DNA from 2 places in the Chryseomicrobium aureum genome. Region 2 is predicted to be linked to the other one. Evidence: riboswitches for the same ligand, from Rfam matches in the RefSeq annotation. Region 2 holds a riboswitch; the other holds the start of a gene.
The links. Region 2 has a riboswitch for cobalamin ahead of ACF3OH_RS12970 (ribonucleoside-diphosphate reductase subunit alpha). Riboswitches for the same ligand answer to the same signal wherever they lie in the genome.

Region 1: another riboswitch for cobalamin. It lies ahead of ACF3OH_RS11255 (ABC transporter substrate-binding protein); the one in region 2 lies ahead of ACF3OH_RS12970 (ribonucleoside-diphosphate reductase subunit alpha).

Annotation. Positions count from the first base shown of each region.
Region 1 covers NZ_CP171117.1:2,164,160-2,170,079, forward strand. The annotation lists gene ACF3OH_RS11240 (cob(I)yrinic acid a,c-diamide adenosyltransferase) at 1-233, opposite strand, end outside; gene ACF3OH_RS11245 (adenosylcobinamide amidohydrolase) at 234-1,700, opposite strand; gene ACF3OH_RS11250 (iron ABC transporter permease) at 1,701-2,696, opposite strand; gene ACF3OH_RS11255 (ABC transporter substrate-binding protein) at 2,689-3,639, opposite strand; cobalamin riboswitch at 3,769-3,907, opposite strand; gene argS (arginine--tRNA ligase) at 3,912-5,576, opposite strand; gene ACF3OH_RS11265 (DUF1934 domain-containing protein) at 5,573-5,920, opposite strand, start outside.
Region 2 covers NZ_CP171117.1:2,467,928-2,479,822, reverse strand. The annotation lists gene ACF3OH_RS13015 (TetR/AcrR family transcriptional regulator) at 1-87, shown strand, start outside; gene ACF3OH_RS13010 (hypothetical protein) at 106-1,548, opposite strand; gene ACF3OH_RS13005 (response regulator transcription factor) at 1,612-2,247, opposite strand; gene ACF3OH_RS13000 (sensor histidine kinase) at 2,244-3,263, opposite strand; gene liaF (cell wall-active antibiotics response protein LiaF) at 3,260-3,958, opposite strand; gene ACF3OH_RS12990 (PspA/IM30 family protein) at 4,009-4,674, opposite strand; gene ACF3OH_RS12985 (ABC transporter permease) at 4,687-5,028, opposite strand; gene ACF3OH_RS12980 (DedA family protein) at 5,249-5,860, shown strand; gene ACF3OH_RS12975 (undecaprenyl-diphosphate phosphatase) at 5,870-6,697, shown strand; cobalamin riboswitch at 6,984-7,168, shown strand; gene ACF3OH_RS12970 (ribonucleoside-diphosphate reductase subunit alpha) at 7,297-9,513, shown strand; gene ACF3OH_RS12965 (ribonucleotide-diphosphate reductase subunit beta) at 9,527-10,564, shown strand; gene ACF3OH_RS12960 (hypothetical protein) at 10,602-11,255, opposite strand; gene ACF3OH_RS12955 (hypothetical protein) at 11,308-11,895, opposite strand, start outside.

The DNA of each region.
Region 1 (5,920 bases), 310 kb from region 2:
TTTGTTACAACGGCTAAATCACCACCACAATCAAAAAGTTCGTGTTGGATAGCTTCTAAATCTTCAAGAATGTCCTTGAATAATTCCGCATTAAGTTCCGTAACAGCTTTGCCAATAAAAGAATTGGCTTCATCGATCGTGCCGTACGTTTCAATTCGTAGATCGTCTTTATCTGCGCGCGCACCAATTAAACTGGTTTGCCCTTTGTCCCCTGTTTTCGTGTAAATCTTCATTTAGTTTTCCTCCCCTTGTGCCTGTTTGTAAGAACGAATCGCTTGGCGTGTACAGTCGACGACGCCTTTTCCGATTAACTTTCCGAGTTCCGTGATTGGGCCCCCGTAAGGTAAGTTCTCTCCTTGTTGGGTGGCTGCGACCACAAGACTATCTGTTGGCGTACCCGTCGCTAACGTCCCAGTGCGTTTATCCAAGACTTGTTCTTCCGCAAGAGCTTTCGTCTTCGCTTCTGTGGCTGTCATCATCGCTTCAATAAACGCTTCATCTGACAAGTTTCCGTTCACGAGGATCCATGTATTGATTGTACCAATGGCTGGTAGAGACTGCACTTCATGTGCCCGTGACACATCGAGAGCGTTTCCGATGCCCGCGGTGACCATGATGACGAGTGATCCAAATGACGCTTCATACTCTTTGATAGCTGCTCCGCTTACATCTACTGCTGTGAGTTGCATGACGGTCTCTGTTGGAATCCAATGACGCGTGCGCGCAAACTGCTTCACTTCCTGTTCCACATCATTGACGTTGTATGTCTGCGGTACTTGCCGATTCACGATTGTGCGGTACCAGCCAAAACCCGGATTCAAAACTGCTGAGGACACAACGCGAAGTGGACGCTCCTTGTGAAGCACAATGGCGTTTTCGGTCACGAGCACGTCCGTGGCACGAACCCAGGAAATTGAGCTTTCCACTTCACTTGGCAATAAAGTCATCTGCGGCTTAGGTTCAACCGGGTGCGCCGCGACATCTAGACGTGTCTCATAGACCGTTTCGAGAGTCTCTTTTGCAACAACTTCATGTGGCTCTCCGTAGGCGGACACGCGGCCTTTTTCCAGGAGCAACAAATGATCACAATAAAGAGAAGCCAGGTTGATATCGTGGAATACACTGACGACGGCTGTATTTTGCGTTTGTACATGCATTTTTAACGTATCAAGCAATTGTTTTTGGTGTGCGATATCTAGGTGATTCGTCGGCTCATCGAGAAGAAGAAGATTCGCTTGCTGGGCAAGTGCTTGTGCGACAAATACTCGTTGCTGCTCCCCACCCGATAATGTCGTAATTTCTTGATACGCATACGGTACAACTTGGGTAATCTGCATGGCCTCCATGACAGCTTCCTCATCCGCTGTCTTCCAGCTTGAGAACAACCCTTGTTGATGCGGGTAGCGTCCAAGCGACACCGCTTCTTTTACAGTCATCCCAAAACTTTGGGGCGGCAATTGCGGAAGCACGGCCATCTTGCGTGCGAGTTCTTTTGGTTTATAAGATGTCATTGGCTTGTCTTCGATAGAGACTTTCCCAGAGGATGCAGAGAGCAGTCCACTGACAAGCTTCAAAAGTGTCGACTTCCCACTTCCGTTCGGACCGAGAATCCCTAAGATTTCTCCAGGTTTCACTGTGAACGAGACATCATGGACAATAGGATGGGCGTAACCACCGGAAATCTTTTCGACTCGTAACATCTAGCTCACGCCCTTTCGTCGCTGGCGGAAGAAAATCCACGCAAATACAGGTGCCCCTATGAATGCGGTCATGACACCAATTGGTAGCTCGGTCGGCTCGATAATCGTGCGTGCCACCAAGTCACATAAAATGAGTAAGGATGCGCCGTTGATCATACTGAGTGGCAACACGTGCCGGTTGTCAGCACCGAATAATTGCCGGACCATGTGCGGCACGACCAGACCGACAAATCCAATCGTTCCCGAAACTGCTACCGCTGCCCCAGTCAACATGGAACCTGCAACGAGGACTTCTTTTTTCACGCGCGCGACATTGACCCCTAAATGATGTGCACGGTCTTCACCAAGTTGTAGGGCATTCAAATCTCGCACTCGGAATAAAAGCCATGTACCCGCAATCGCCACGAACGGTACAATCATTTGCACGTGTGTCCATGTGCGCATGGCAACGCTTCCGAGTAACCAGCCAATAATTTGGCGCAATTCTTCGCCAGTTAAAGCGATCATGAGCGAAATCATGGCACCGAAAAAGGAACTCGTAATAATCCCTGTCAAAATGATAGTTTCCATCCGCAGTGAGCGGTCAATCATGCGGGCGAATGAAACCACGACGATGAGTGTGACAACCGCTCCGACCATACTGAGTAGCGGTAATGTGAACATCCCAAAAAAAGGGAAAGACAATCCAAAAAAGATGGTTGCCACGGCTCCGACTGATGCGCCGGAAGAGACACCGAGTGTGTACGGGTCAGCAAGTGGATTTTTCAATAATGCCTGGAATGCAGCTCCAGCCACTGCTAAGCTAGCTCCGACAAGGGCTGCGAGAAACACACGCGGCATCCGGATATTCCAGACAATTGTTGAGGCGGTTGCATCCTCGCTCCCTCCCCATAAAGTGGATACTGGAATCTGGACGGCACCAATCGAGACACCGAGCCAGATTGAAGCGACTAACAGCAAGATCGATACAATCCAGCCAAGAGGTCTTCTAGTCATTCATAATTTCCGGGTAGACAGCCTTTGCAAGCTCTTCAAGAGCCAGTGCAAGACGCGGTCCCGGACGCGTTGTAATATCTTCATTCACTTCTATGACAGCATCTTGCTGCACTGCTGTCACTTGATCAAATCCAGGTCGTGCTTTCACAGCATCCACGGCATTTTCCATGTAGTTATACGTCAAGACGATGACATCTGGGTTGCGTGAGATGATTTCTTCTGAGTTCATCATCAGCCAGCCTTCTTGGTCCGCTACAACATTTTCTGCATTGATAAGGTCTAGTAGTTCTTGATTCAATGTACCTTGGCCTGCTGTGTAGATTTCAGGGTCCCCCGATGCTTCTAAGAAAACTTTTTTCGGTGTTTCAACCGCTTCTAATTTACTCGCTACTTCTTCTACTTGCGCTTTCATATCTGAAACGACTTGATCAGCTTCTTCTGATTTCCCCGTCACTTCTCCGATGTCGAGAATGGTCTCGTACGTTTCATCAAAACTCATTGCATTGTCAACGACAAATACTTGCACACCTGAGTCAATCAGTGGTTGCAAACCTGCCTCTGCTGACGACCAGCTCGATTCATGTGCAAGGATTAGGTCGGGTTGGAGAGCGGTCATCACTTCGATGTTAAATTCAAATGAACCGATTTTTTCTTTCGTCGTTGCCGCTTCTGGGTAGTTATCGTAATCTGTGACCCCTACGACTTCTTCATCTAATCCTAAGGCGAACAAGATTTCCGTGTTACTCGGAATCATCGAGATGATAGCGTCTGGTGCTTCTTCCAGAGTGATTTCATTGCCCACTGCATCAGTAACTGTGAGTGGAAATGCTGTATCTTCTGTTTCCGGAGTTGTTGACGTCTCCGGAGTTTCAGTTGCTTCTTCGTTCGTACATGCCCCTAGTAGTAACGTGGCTGCTAAAAGTGAACTTACCCATTTTTTCATTGTCTTTCCCCTTTTCTGTGTATGTAAAAAACCCGCCTTCCTCTACGGAAAGACGGGTAAAAATAGGTATAAATCGGCTAGAGCATGCAAAAAGGCATAGTCGACTTACACCAACCCATCCTCGTAGGTTCACGGCGCATTCAACAAGGCAGGTTTCCTGGCTTACGACTGATGTCGCTTACAGTGGCGGGACCGCGCTGGACTTTCACCAGCTTCCCTTTTACCTCAAGCAATCCGTTACTTGAGCACCTTGTTGTGTTGTGTCTAGCGTACTACATTTTCTCTGGAGCGGAAACCCCTAATAATTTCAGTGCATTTTCAATCGTTTGGCGCGTAGCCGAAATCAGTGCAAGGCGTGCTTGTGACAAGTCTTTTGCTTCTGGGTCCAATACTTTGTTGGCATTGTAGAAGCTATGGAACTGTGCAGCTAGTTCTTGAATGTACGTTGCCACGCGGTGCGGTGCACGAAGTTTTGCTGCATCTGCCACCACTTGTGGGAAGTCTCCCACTTTTTTCATCAAGTCAATCTCTTTTTCGTCCGTTAACAAGGACAAGTTTTCAACCGAAGCTGCCATCTGGTGCTCTTCTGCTGCACGAAGGATTGAACAGATACGCGCATGTGCGTATTGTGCATAATAAACAGGATTTTCATTTGACTGAGAAACAGCCAGGTCAAGGTCAAAGTCCATGTGCGAATCGCCTGAACGCATACCGAAGAAATAACGCACTGCATCGAGCCCAACTTCTTCTACTAGTTCACGCATCGTCACAGCTTTCCCTGTACGTTTGCTCATCTTCATTTTCTCGCCGTCTTTATACAATTGCACCATTTGAATGACGCTGACTTCTAACGTGTCGCGGTCATAACCGAGCGCTTGAATGGCTGCTTTCATACGTGGAATGTACCCGTGGTGGTCCGCACCCCAAATGTTGATCAGCTTTTCAAAACCACGGTTGATCTTGTCTTCGTGGTACGCAAGGTCTGGCGTCAAGTATGTGTAGCTGCCGTCTTGTTTGATCAGTACGCGGTCTTTGTCATCGCCAAATGTTGTCGAGCGGAACCAGGTCGCGCCTTCTTCTTCGTAGATATGGCCGTTCGCACGAAGCTTGTCCAGTGCCACGTCAATTTTGCCGTTTTTATAAAGTGAAGACTCCGAGAACCACTCGTCGAAGTTCACGCGGAAGTCTGCTAGATCTTGTTGCAATTTCTCAAGTTCTTTTTGTAACCCGTAGCTGCGGAAGAATTCATAACGTTCTTCGTCCGATAGAGATGCGTATTTGTCCCCGTCGTTTGCTGCAAGTTCCCCAGCAATGTCTTTAATATCTTGTCCATGGTAACCGTCTTCCGGCATGTCCCGGTCTTGCCCGAGCGCTTGGAAGTAGCGTGCTTCTAACGAAAGCGCCAAATTGTGAATTTGGTTTCCAGCGTCGTTGATGTAATATTCACGGCTCACGTCATAGCCTGCGAAATCAAGAACGTTACACAGTGAGTCTCCTACAGAAGCTCCGCGCGCGTGGCCGAGGTGCAAGTCGCCTGTTGGGTTCGCAGAGACAAACTCGACTTGTACTTTTTCGCCTTCCCCAGTGTCTGAGCGACCGAATGCCGTACCCGCTGTAAAAGCTGTGTTGATGACTTGTTGCAGGTAGTCTTTTTTTGTACGGATATTTAGGAAACCAGGTCCCGCGATTTCAACAGATTCAATCGATGTTCCTTCTGTTTCAAGTTTCTCTAAAATCTGTTCAGCAATGGCACGCGGGTTTTTCTTCGCGATTTTTGTGAGTTGCATAGCAACGTTTGTCGCGTAATCCCCGTTTGCTTTGTCACGAGGGGCTTCTAAGTGGATCGAAACCGACTGGTCGCCTGCTAGACCTGTCGCGTCGACTGCTTTTTGAAGAGCGTCTTTAATGGATTGTTGAAGTTGTTCTACTGCATTCATTCGGTTACCTCCGTATAATGATAGTCGATTGTGTAATCGCCCATTTTTTCACTGTCTTGATAAAGAGAATATTCAATGCGGTCGTGGCCTTCTGTATGGATGATTCGACTCGTGAATACTTCCAGCGGCATCGTGTGACCGTGCATTGTATAGTGCCCTTTTGTTTTTTGTCCAAGTTCGAACTCAATTCGCATATCCGCGACGCCGCGCCGTCGGATGTAGCCACCGGACCCTTCAAATTTAACGAGGGTTTGGGTGATTTCTTCTGTCACTTCTTCAAACCGTAAGAAGCGTTTTTGTTGTTTGTAATACATCGAGCCAGTTGCTCGGTGGTATTCCTGGGT
Region 2 (11,895 bases):
AGTAGACCATTAGAAGAAGCGATGCAGGACTACTTCGAATTCTTTTTATATGGTTTAGTGCAACGCGAAGACCCCTCTACGAAATAAATTCGTAAAGGGGTTTTCTTAAAATTGACTCCGTCGATAGCGACGGTATTTTTTCTTAATAGTTGTAGCAATAGTCGTCACGATTAATAGGAATGAGAGAGCGATTCCCGAGAGTGCAACTACTAGTGCGACCCACTCGAAGAAGGAATACCCAGGTGCTTTGCCCCAATCCGTAAATCCTTTCCAATCTTCAATGACGAGATTCATTCCGTAAATCCCAGAGACTACAGTAAACGTTGTGAGCATAAATAGTAAAAAGTTTTGTTGTTTGTCTGCTTGGTTTTCTTGCGTTCGGTAAAGCTCTTGTAATGTATCCCGTACTTCTTGGAATGTTTCGTCAAGGTGAAAGACGTCGACAAATGTCTTTGCGTGTTCCTTCCCAGTAGTACGGACGGATACTTCTCCAAAATAGTAGCGAGCGGAAAATTTAGAAATCATCTCAATCAACTCTTCCACATACGCCTCGTCCTTCTTCCAGCTGACGTTACTATGTTCGAAAGAAAGACGAAGTAACATGATACGGTAGAAGTAATGTAAGAGCAAATTGTAATAATGTGTACTCATAAACTGACGTAATTCATCCTGCATATCAGATGGATCACATACGGTGACTGTCGAGTGCGTGTACTCGGAAGTGACCGTATAGGTAAAGGGCGCAGATCGGTCATTTGCATGGCGCTTTAGGTAACGTTCTACATAATTAGGGGATGTGCTAGAAATGAAAGGCTCGCCTTTTAGGTTAATGCCGTCTAATTGCCCTAAACGATAGATCTGATCATTCGTTAGTTGTTGTCCAGATTTCGCAAAGATGAAGGCCGAACTATACATTCGTTCATCTTCAAAATATGGCAGTGTGCCAAAATAGCCTGGTAAGCGGTGTTCTCGTAAAATAAACGGATGCAAACAAGGAATCATATGTTGAAAAATATAGTCATTTGTCGAATTGAATGTGCGTTCTGCAGCACGTATAATAGCCCCTTTTTCTTCATCAAGTTTTGCTTCAACTACACGGAAATGATGAATGAAATTTAGCATATGATGCAAAGCCATCTCATTGTTTACTTCTAATCGAATTGTTAAAAGACCGATACCAAATGGGCACAGGGTAATGTCTAAACTATGTAATTGGAAAGGTGTAGTAGACCCATCAACCAAGAGTTCTCCGTGCTCTTCAAAAGAGCGGGAAAAGCGACTAAAGCTATTGTCGTGTGGAGAGGAAGGGAACAACTTGTCTTCGACGAATGGAAAAAAGAATTGTTCGAGCTCTGCATGGCGAACCGCGATATCAGGTCCATAGAAGGCATCTTCCAATTCCGTTTTATTCAAGCAAAAGAATGTATAGTCCTCTCGCTCCAATTCATCAATCAGCTCTTGGCGTTTTTTCTCATGAAACGCAAAAGGGAATAGAAAATTCACATACCCATGTTCAATGTCTAATGGTGTAATTTCCACAGGTTTCATAAGACTACCTCCAATTCGTCAAGTCTTTCCTCACTTTTCCACTCTTCCGTCAAACGTAAACGTCTAACTACGAGAAATGAGCTGATGTTCATAGGCATAAATAACAGCTTGTGTCCGGTCTTGTACATCGAGTTTTGATAAAATGTTGCTCACATGTGTCTTGGCTGTTTTGAGTGTGATATAGGCTTGATCGGCGATTTCTTGATTGCTTAAGCCTTTTGCCATGAACAGTAAGATCTCCATTTCACGCTCGGTTAGGGAGTCGTGTAACGCATGTTGAGGAGAGCGCATACGTTGCATCATTTTTGTCGTCACTTCTGGTTCTAACACCGCTTGACCTATATAAGTCTTTCGAATGGCTTCTGCGATATGAGAAGCTTTTGAGGTTTTTAAAAGATAACTGACAGCACCCGCTTCAAGAGCAGCGTACACTTTGTCGTCATCAATGAAACTGGTCACCATCATGATGCGAGCTTCCGGCCAAGCTTTCACAATTTCAGCAGTCGCTTCTGCACCCGTTAGAATGGGCATCACCATATCCATCAAAATCACATCAGGTTTATGTTCAAGAGCCAAAGACACGGCTTCTTGACCATTAGAGGCTTCTGCTACAACATCCATATCGGGTTGCGCTTGAAGATACGCAGCGACACCGATACGGACCATTTCATGATCGTCTGCGAGCAATATTCGAATCATTGGATTTCCTCCTGACGTTTTGGTACTTGAACTTCAACAAATGTTCCTTGGTTTGGGACAGAGACGACTTTTGCTGTAGCACCCATCTCTACTGCACGTTCATACACATTTCCTAATCCATATGCACCTGGTTTTAACTGCGTGGAATGAAAACCGACTCCATTGTCTTGTACCCGGAAAATCACGAGTTGGGGTTGATCCATCAAGCGAATCTCCATCTCTGTTGCTTGCGCGTGACGCAGTGTGTTAGACAAAGTCTCTTGCGCAATACGAAATAAATGGTCTTCAGAAGCTTTGGTTAACTTCACAGGGTCTAACTTCCATTTCAGTTGAAGCTGCACTTTTTGTTGGAGTTCTTCTAAAAGTTCCTCCAGGCCTTCTGCTAGCGTCCGGTCATGCAATCCTGCAGGACGTAAGTGAAGCAAAAGGGCACGCATTTCGAGTTGCGCTTGGTGGATAGCCCGCTCCAATTGTTCCATACTGCGCTTCGGCGGATTTTCGAGTTCCACCATACTAGAAGCGAGCATCGATGCACCAAACAGCTGTTGAGAAACCGAGTCATGTAATTCACGAGCTAAGCGTTGGCGCTCTTCTACCACTCGCTCTTGAATGAGCTTCGCTTGCGAATCTGCTTTTTGCTCGGAAATTCGTGTGAGTGTCTTTCGTTGTGTGGCCAGAAGATGAGAGGTTTTTTCAAACGCCTCGTTTAGACGTTTACTAAAGTTTGGTTGTAAACGTTTCGGGAATCCATCTCCTTCATAAAGAGAAACAAGTCCTGTTTGAACAGATCGATCCAAACTCCGCGTGCTTTGGCGAGCGAGTAAATAGGATAAAAAGCTGAATGCAAAAATTGAAAAACTCAGCCAAAACGCGAGTGGCAGGTCTGCAAATGTGATGTCATAGAGTGGAGCCCATGTTTCAAAAGTAGGCGTTCCCCACAGAACGACAAATAAACTGACGAGGAGAAGGTGCCAAAGCAGTGCAAAGCCAAGGAACAGCGTTGTAAACTGTCTCATTTGCGCAGCACCTCCAAATCCCCAAGCCAGCTAGCTACAGTAATTATCAGTTCAGGTGAATCCGCGTCTGTCGAACTGCGGTCTTCTTTATAAAAACTCTGATTCCAAAGTCGTGTTACGGGTTCATCGAATACACAGACTTCCCCAATGATAGTTGAGTAGTAAACTCGGACGTTCACGCCATATGGGACAAGGATAGTCGTCTTGCCGACTACTTTTCGAATCGATATAAAACAAGTATCTTTTGGCAAGATTGTGTTCGTAAGATCTAAATCATATTCTCCAAACACGCTTTGGATATGCACATCTTTCCATGCGTATGGTTCGGAAGAGGTGACTTGAGTTGAAAACATACGTTGTTGTAAAACAGGTGAATCCGCTGTCGTATCTGAAAAGTGAAGTTGTTCCCAAGTCGGAATTGGTTCCTTTTTCCAGACTTTATAAAGGATATAGAGAACAATTCCAAAGAGTAGTAAGCGCGTGGTGACCATCGAGAATACCGAGATAAACAATAACACGAGACCGATCCAAAACAATACGCGATTGTCTCTGCGTAATCCCATGTAAATCAGCACACACCCAATGATGACGACCACGATTGAGCCGTTTTCAAACAGCAATGTCTCGGCTGCAAGTAATGTGAGGAAGCCGATTAGAATAAGCGAGTACTGGTTGGTCTGGTTGTCTTTCGTCATTTGTGTTCCCCCTCTCGTTGGAAAAAACAGAGGGGAGTTCCCTCTGCTTTCTATTCTACACGTGATTGTTCATTTGTCTCTTGCTTTTTTGATAGGTTCTCCAGGCGTTCTTCTAAAGTCGAAGCTGGTGTTGTCTCCTCAGCAGGTTCTTGCGCTTTCGGTGATTCAAAATAACGCTCCATTTCTTCGTGAGAAGCAAGTGGGCGAGCGTGCAATGATTCCTCAATCACTTGATCCATGTCCCGGTGTGCTTTTGCAACATTTTCCGTGCTCATCAGTTGTAGTTGACGCACTTTCATATTTTTCACTTTATGCTTCATTTCCTCATGCTTGCGTTCTAGAATAATTAATTCATCCGTCGCGCGTTGAATGCTAGATGTTAGCACGTGGATACGGTTTTCATACGTGTCTACTTCCATTTTCGCAAAGTCAATCAAGTCCTGCTCATTTGTAAGAAGAGCCAGTTCATATTGTTCTTGGCGTTTCGTCAACAAATCTTGTGCCTGCTTTTGTTCTTCTTCCAGTTTTGCTTTTAAGTGAGCTTGTCGGTCGACCCATCGTTTGGTCTGTTCTGTACGTTTTTCTGCCTCCCGTACATAGACGTTTAAGGCCTGAATAGGGTTGTCACGTCGCTCCTGCTCAGTTTTCGGTCTGTCGAAAAGTTGGCGTACATCGTGTTCAAAGGTTTCAGCTAGTCGAGTAAAAATGTTTGTCATGGAAGTTCCTCCTTAGTTTTTGTTGATTGTTTTCCATTCACGTTCAAAGTTTTCAAATGGATCGTTTGAGCTGCGTGTAAGTGGTGCGTCACTGCATTTGCGGATCGCATACCAGACAAGTGCTAGTGCTGCGATGCCGATGAAAGCTGGGATGTTTGAAACAGCTGTCAGTAATCCGACGATTCCAACAGTTGCCCAAAAGACCTTACCAAGCGTGGAATGACTTTGAAGGAAGTAGTGAAGTCCTCCGATAACGAGTAGTGCGGAAAAGGCAAGTCCGATCAGCGAGCCTAAGTTGGCTAACACGACGATTGCGCCAGTGATGCCGAGTAAAACGTATAGAAATTTTTTCATCATGTTTCCCTCCTTGTTTGTATAGTCTAAGTATAGAAGGGTTTTTCGTTTGACCAAACGGGCGCTAAGCCGATTTTCCTATCGGTCTTAAGATGTAGAGGCACTACACCTTGTCATCTGCTATACTATTTCGGGGAACCTTTATATATAGGAGACGTTTCATGTATTGTGAATTCGGGAACAGACTCGAAGGTCAAGTACAAAGTAAAGGCGGCTTATTATGGAGCAATGGATTACCGATTGGCTCAGTGAGTTTGGTTACTGGGGCGTTTTTCTCTTAATCATGATTGAAAATGTATTTCCACCGATTCCTTCCGAGATCATTTTGACGCTTGGTGGGTTCATGACAACGACGACATCAATGACAATTGTCGGTGTGATTACAGTGGCTACGCTTGGTTCTGTAGCGGGTGCTGTAATTTTATACTTCATCGGACTGCAGTTAGATGTCGAGCGACTTGAGAAAATCGTTGAAAAACATGGTCGTTGGTTACGTGTCACGAAAGAAGATATTCACCGGGCAGAAGCCTGGTTTGACCGCATTGGCCCGTGGGCTGTATTTTTTGGTCGTTTGGTTCCACTTGTGCGCAGTTTAATTTCGATTCCTGCGGGGATGTCGAATATGCGATTTAGTGTGTTTTTACTTTTCACAACGCTGGGGACTGTGATTTGGAATACGATTCTCGTGTCCGTAGGTGCGGCACTCGGGGAAAATTGGCATACGCTCGTCGGCTATTTTGATATTTATTCGAATGTTATCTACGTAGTCCTAGTTTTGGTAGCCATTGCTTGGTTTATTTGGTTTATAAATAAGAAAAAGAAACATTCATAAGGAGATCTCATGGAAATTATTGAATTATTAAAAGCATTATTACTTGGTTTTGTGGAAGGGATGACGGAGTTTGCACCGGTATCTTCTACGGGTCACATGATTATCGTGGATGATTTGTGGCTGCAGACGAAAGAGTTTTTAGGGCAGAGTTCAGCGAATACATTTAAAGTCGTCATTCAGCTCGGCTCGATTTTAGCGGTTGTGTTTATTTTCTGGAAGCGTCTTTTAAGTCTTGTGGGTCTACATAAGATGGAAGGCACAGCTCCAGGGCATCGCTTCAACATTGCGCACGTGTTGGTGGGGATTTTACCAGCAGGTGTCTTAGGGTTGTTGTTCGAAGATATTATCGATTCGTATTTATTCACGATTGAATGGGTAATCGTCAGCTTATTTGTCGGAGCCATCTTCATGATTATTGCGGACAAGTTCGGACCGAAAAACCCAAGTATTACAACTTTGGATGACATGACATACGGCAAAGCATTGAAAGTCGGTTTGATTCAGTGTTTATCGTTGTGGCCAGGATTCTCGCGCTCAGGCGCAACGATTTCAGGGGGAGTTTTACTTGGTCTTGACCACAAGACGGCAGCGGACTTTACATTCATCATGGCGGTACCGATCATGTTCGGTGCTAGTGCGGTATCGTTGATTTCGAACATGGAAGAAATCAATATGAGCCACATGGGCTTTTATGCCGTTGGATTTGTCAGTGCATTTGTGTTCGCATTAATTTCTATCAAGTTTTTCTTGAAGTTAATCGCGCGCGTGAAACTGACACCGTTTGCGATTTATCGTATGGTACTTGCAACGGTTCTAGCCTTCATCGTATTTTTATAAGATCTGATTGGCCCGCTCCTATTTGAAGGAGCGGGTTTTTGTTTGGGGTGGGGTTAGGCGTGGAATTAGTTTCCATAATATCAGTATCTGGTGAACGGAAGGAATTAGAAGTCGAAACTCGCCAAACAACCCTCGAATCTCCCGACACAATTGCCAAAACGCCCGACACAATTGCCGAACTCCCATCCAAATCCCGAATCTCATACTTTCGACCTTATTTCCCAAATGTCAAGACTTCCTTTCTCCAAATATCTATGGTTTAATAAACACAAGTACACAACATTTAGTGATGAAGCGAGTTACAGGTACCATATCTATGGTTTAATAGGGAATCCAGTGAAAAACTGGAGCTGTCCCCGCAACTGTAAGTGCGGACGACTGCCAACACAAGCCACTGCGTGAGAACGTGGGAAGGCACGGCAGAAGGAAGATGCACAAGCCAGTAGACCTGCCTGTTCTCGCATGAGCTTCACCTTCTTCGGGGATTGAGAAGGGAACGCGAGACGCCTTTAGGCATACGCGTTTTTTTGTCGTTTATAGCGACGGTTTCCCTGAAAAGGAGAGCCGTCGCTTTTTTGTGTCAAAAAGGAGGAATTCCGATGACGACGCATACCCTCTTCCGCAGCGAAGAACGACTCAAGCAGCTGTTTACTGCTGAACAATTAGACGAATTTTGGCGTCTCTCAAAACGCTGGAAAATTCGTCACCCGCAAGGCGCGGAGGACGCATGGCTACACGCTATGAGTCTAGAAGCATTAAATTTACTTGATGAACAACACCCGTACTACACATTTGTCGCCGCTACACTCTATGAAGAACAACTCTATACGCAAGTTGCTACTAAACGAAATGTAGCTGTAGAAGACGTTCATACCGTGTTTGGCAAAGAAGCAAACCGACTTGCTGCACGCGGACTCTATCAAGCAGAAGTGATTACGAGTTACAGTCAACAAGAACTGACCGAGATGAGTAGCTGGCTCGACCGATCGCGTAATCAGTTATTCACCTATATTGGTTTGAAAACACTCGTTGACCGCTACGTGACTCGAGACTTTAACCGGGAAATCGTAGAACTTCCACAAGAGCGATGGCTTATGATTGCGATGACACTTCATCGTCAGGAAAAAACCAATCGGTTACAAAAAGTGAAAGACGCCTATTGGGCACTTAGCAATCTCTACATGACAGTGGCAACTCCTACATTAGCTAACGCCGGGAAACCGAATGGACAACTCTCTAGTTGTTTCATCGATACAGTCGACGATAGCCTGCAAGGGATTTATGACAGTAACACCGACGTTGCGAATCTTTCCAAATATGGTGGAGGTATAGGTGTATACATGGGGAAAGTTCGGAGTCGAGGGTCAAGCATCCGCGGATTCAAAAATGCTTCAAGCGGTGTCGTTCCTTGGATCAAACAACTGAACAACACAGCAGTCAGTGTGGACCAACTCGGGCAGCGGCAAGGTGCAATTGCTGTGTACCTCGACATTTGGCACAAAGATATTCTGGCATTTCTGGATTTACGTCTAAACAATGGGGATGAACGGCTGCGTGCGCATGACATTTTTACAGGTGTTTGCTTGCCAGACTTATTCATGGAGAAAGTAGAGGCGCGTGAGGAATGGTACTTGTTCGACCCTCATGAAGTACGCACACTTATGGGCTTCTCTTTAGAAGACTGCTATGACGAGCAGGAAGGACGCGGAACATTCCGTACGCGATACCAGCAATGTGTGGAAAATGAAGCACTTTCGAAAGATACGATTCCAGCCATTGATATTATGAAGCGTATCATGAAAAGTCAGTTAGAGACCGGCGTGCCATTTCATTTTTACCGAGACGAGGTCAATCGACAAAACCCGAATGCCCATGAAGGCATGATTTACTCCAGTAATTTATGCACGGAAATTATGCAAAACATGTCGGCGACGAAGTTTGAGTCGACGACCATTGAAGACGACATCATTGTTACAAAACGTCACCCAGGGGACTTTGTCGTTTGTAACCTGTCCTCTATTCATTTAGCTCGCGCGGTGGAAGACGGTGTACTCGAACGGTTAATTCCTATACAAGTTCGTATGCTAGATAACGTCATCGAGCTTAATGACCTCCCGATTCCACAAGCCAAGCGTACAAACCTTCGTTACAGGGGAATCGGACTTGGTACATTTGGCTGGCATCATCTCCTTGCGAAAAAAGCGATTCGATGGGAGTCGAAAGAAGCGGTAGAACTGGCGGATGAACTTTATGAAGAAATTGCCTTCCTGACAATTCAAGCGTCAGCCGACCTTGCACAAGAAAGAGGGAGCTATCCGCTCTTCACAGGCTCTGATTGGGAACAGGGGACGTACTTTACAAAGCGTGGCTACACGTCCGGGCGTTGGAGACAATTGAAAAAGCAGGTTGGAGAGACGGGCATTCGAAACGGATACTTGATGGCTGTAGCTCCGAATTCATCGACTGCAATCATTGCGGGAACGACAGCAAGTATTGACCCGATTTTCCAGAAGCGCTACTCAGAAGAAAAGAAAGACTACAAGATTCCCGTAACAGCGCCAGAGCTCAATGAAGAAACGACATGGTATTACAAGTCGGCGTACTATATCGATCAACACTGGACGATTCGACAAAATGCAGCACGACAGAAACATATCGATCAAAGTATATCTTTAAACTTCTATGTACAAAACACGATACAGGCAAAAGAGTTACTCGCACTCCACTTAGAAGCCTGGAAACAAAAAATGAAATCTACGTACTATGTTCGATCAACATCCATAGAATTGATTGACTGCGATTCGTGTTCAAGTTAAGGGGGAGACAAAGTTGGAACTAAAACAACGTATACTACTAGACGAACAAGCACCTAACCGCTCGACTGGAATCGTGAACGGCGAATCCTCGAACATATTAAACTGGGATGACGTCCGTTTTCGCTGGGCGTATCCAAAATATAAGAAAATGCTCGGGAACTTTTGGACGCCTTTCGAAATCAATATGAGCCAAGACATCCGACAGTTTCCAGAGTTGTCTGCAGATGAACGAGAATCCTTTTTAAAAATCATCGGGCTTTTAGCACTTCTCGATAGTGTCCAAACAGACTTCGCAGGAAAAGTGGCTGACTACCTCACAGATTCAAGTTTGTCCGCACTGATGATCATCTTGGGGCAGCAGGAAGTAATTCATAATCATTCCTATTCATATGTACTCTCAAGTCTCGTCAGCGAGTCGGAGCAAAAGCGTGTATTTGACTACTGGCGAACAGAAGACAGTTTGAAGGAACGCAATCGATTCGTAGTTGAAGGGTATCAATCGTTTGCGGAAAGTCCAACTGTGGAGGGTCTTTTAGATGCTGTCATTTATGATGTAATCCTAGAAGGGTTGTTCTTCTATTCGGGCTTTGCGTATTTCTATCATCTGGCACGTCATCAAAAGATGGTCGCAACAAGTACAATGATCAATTACATCAACCGAGATGAACAGCTTCACGTCGACTTGTTCGTTAAAATCTATCAGTCGTTATTGGAAGAACACCCATATCTCGATACACCAGAACAGCGAGCCAAAGTCACGGCAACGTTCAAACAAGCAGCAGAACTTGAAATTGACTGGGCATATGAAGTAATCGGGAATAAGATTGAAGGTTTAGAAGTAGACGATGTGGAAGAGTACATTCGTTTTATGGCCAATATCCGATGTAACCAACTAGGTGCTGAGAAGCCATATCCGGAAGTACGTCAAAATCCGATTCGATGGATCAAAGCGTACGAGGAAGTCGATCAAGGAAAGACAGATTTCTTTGAGCAGAAGTCGAGACAATATGTAAAAGTAAATGTTGTTGATAATGGATTTGATGAATTATAAGAAAGAGCCTTTGTTCAGTAGTGAACAAGGGCTCTCTTTATTCGGTCTCGCGCATATCTTCCATCTGAAATGAAGATATCATAGCCTGTAAGCGCGGCGCATAGTTTTCTTCGGCACCTTCTGGGTAGCGGAGCGTTAAAAGAAAAGTAACATCTTGCATAGGATTCATCAAAAGATAGACATCGAGTTCTTCTGTCTCTGAAGAACCTTCTAAATGAAGTGCGCCGAGTGGGTCAGTGACTTCTACAGGAGCTTTCACACTGAAGTCTTGGCGATATTGTTCGGCTCTAGTTCGCGCCACTTGTTGCGGTGTTTGATCAGGTACACTTTCAATTGTCAGCGTGATCAATGGGCTTTCTTTGGCTGTGATCGTTTGAGAGAGACCATCTTCTACTGTGAAGAGAGACTCGTCTACATAGATAACGTACGTATTCAGTTCATCTGAAAAACGTGTCATCTCGACAGTTTGTTGCACACCCTCAATTTCTAATGCGATTTCTTTTGTTTCTGGATGATTGGATACCTCAGGAAGTGAAGCGATCGGCTGTTCTGTAGGTTCAAGGTTTTCATCGATTTGTTGCTCATCGACTAAGTCACCTTCTTTACCAGGGAAGAGGCCAGAAGAAAGAAAATAAATGAGCGCAATCATAGCGATTCCGAGAATAGCAGCGTACCCTATTGATTTTCGCATAATCCGATGCCTCCTTTTTCACTTTCTATTCCCTCAATCAAAAAATTTACACTCAATCGAGTACTTGCAATGTTTTTAGCATAGAAAAGAAACGGGCACCGTGGCCTTCTTGTGCTTCTAAAAATACGGTTTGAGTTACTACAATTGTAGATTCATCATGTTGTTGGTCGAGTACATAGATAGTAGTGACTTCACTAGAAGGGGAGTCGCCTTCACGCGCATGAAGCTTATAACCCACTACTGGTTCTGTTACAAGTTCAGAGTCAATTGTGGCGCCTGAATACTTTTCTTCTAAAAGAGCCGCTTTCTCAGAAGCTAGTTCTGTAGGCTTTTTCCCAGGAATTGTATCAATTTGTAGCTTCACCTCCGGATAAGCAGTGCCTAATGAATTACGCGCCACAATAGAAGCTGAAGATTCATCTGTAGTGTTGGAGTCGAAACGAGAATCAAAGGAAATCTCATAAAGCTCTTCATCTGCGTATAGAACATAAGCAAAATTCCCAGGCACGACGCGGCTCATAGCAATCATTTCTTCTGTGCCTTCAATTTGAAGCGGGACCTCTTTCGTTTCTGGGAAACGCGCATCTATCTTGGTTAATTCCTGTTCCACAAATCCAGGCTCACCTCTTGTCAGCTGATC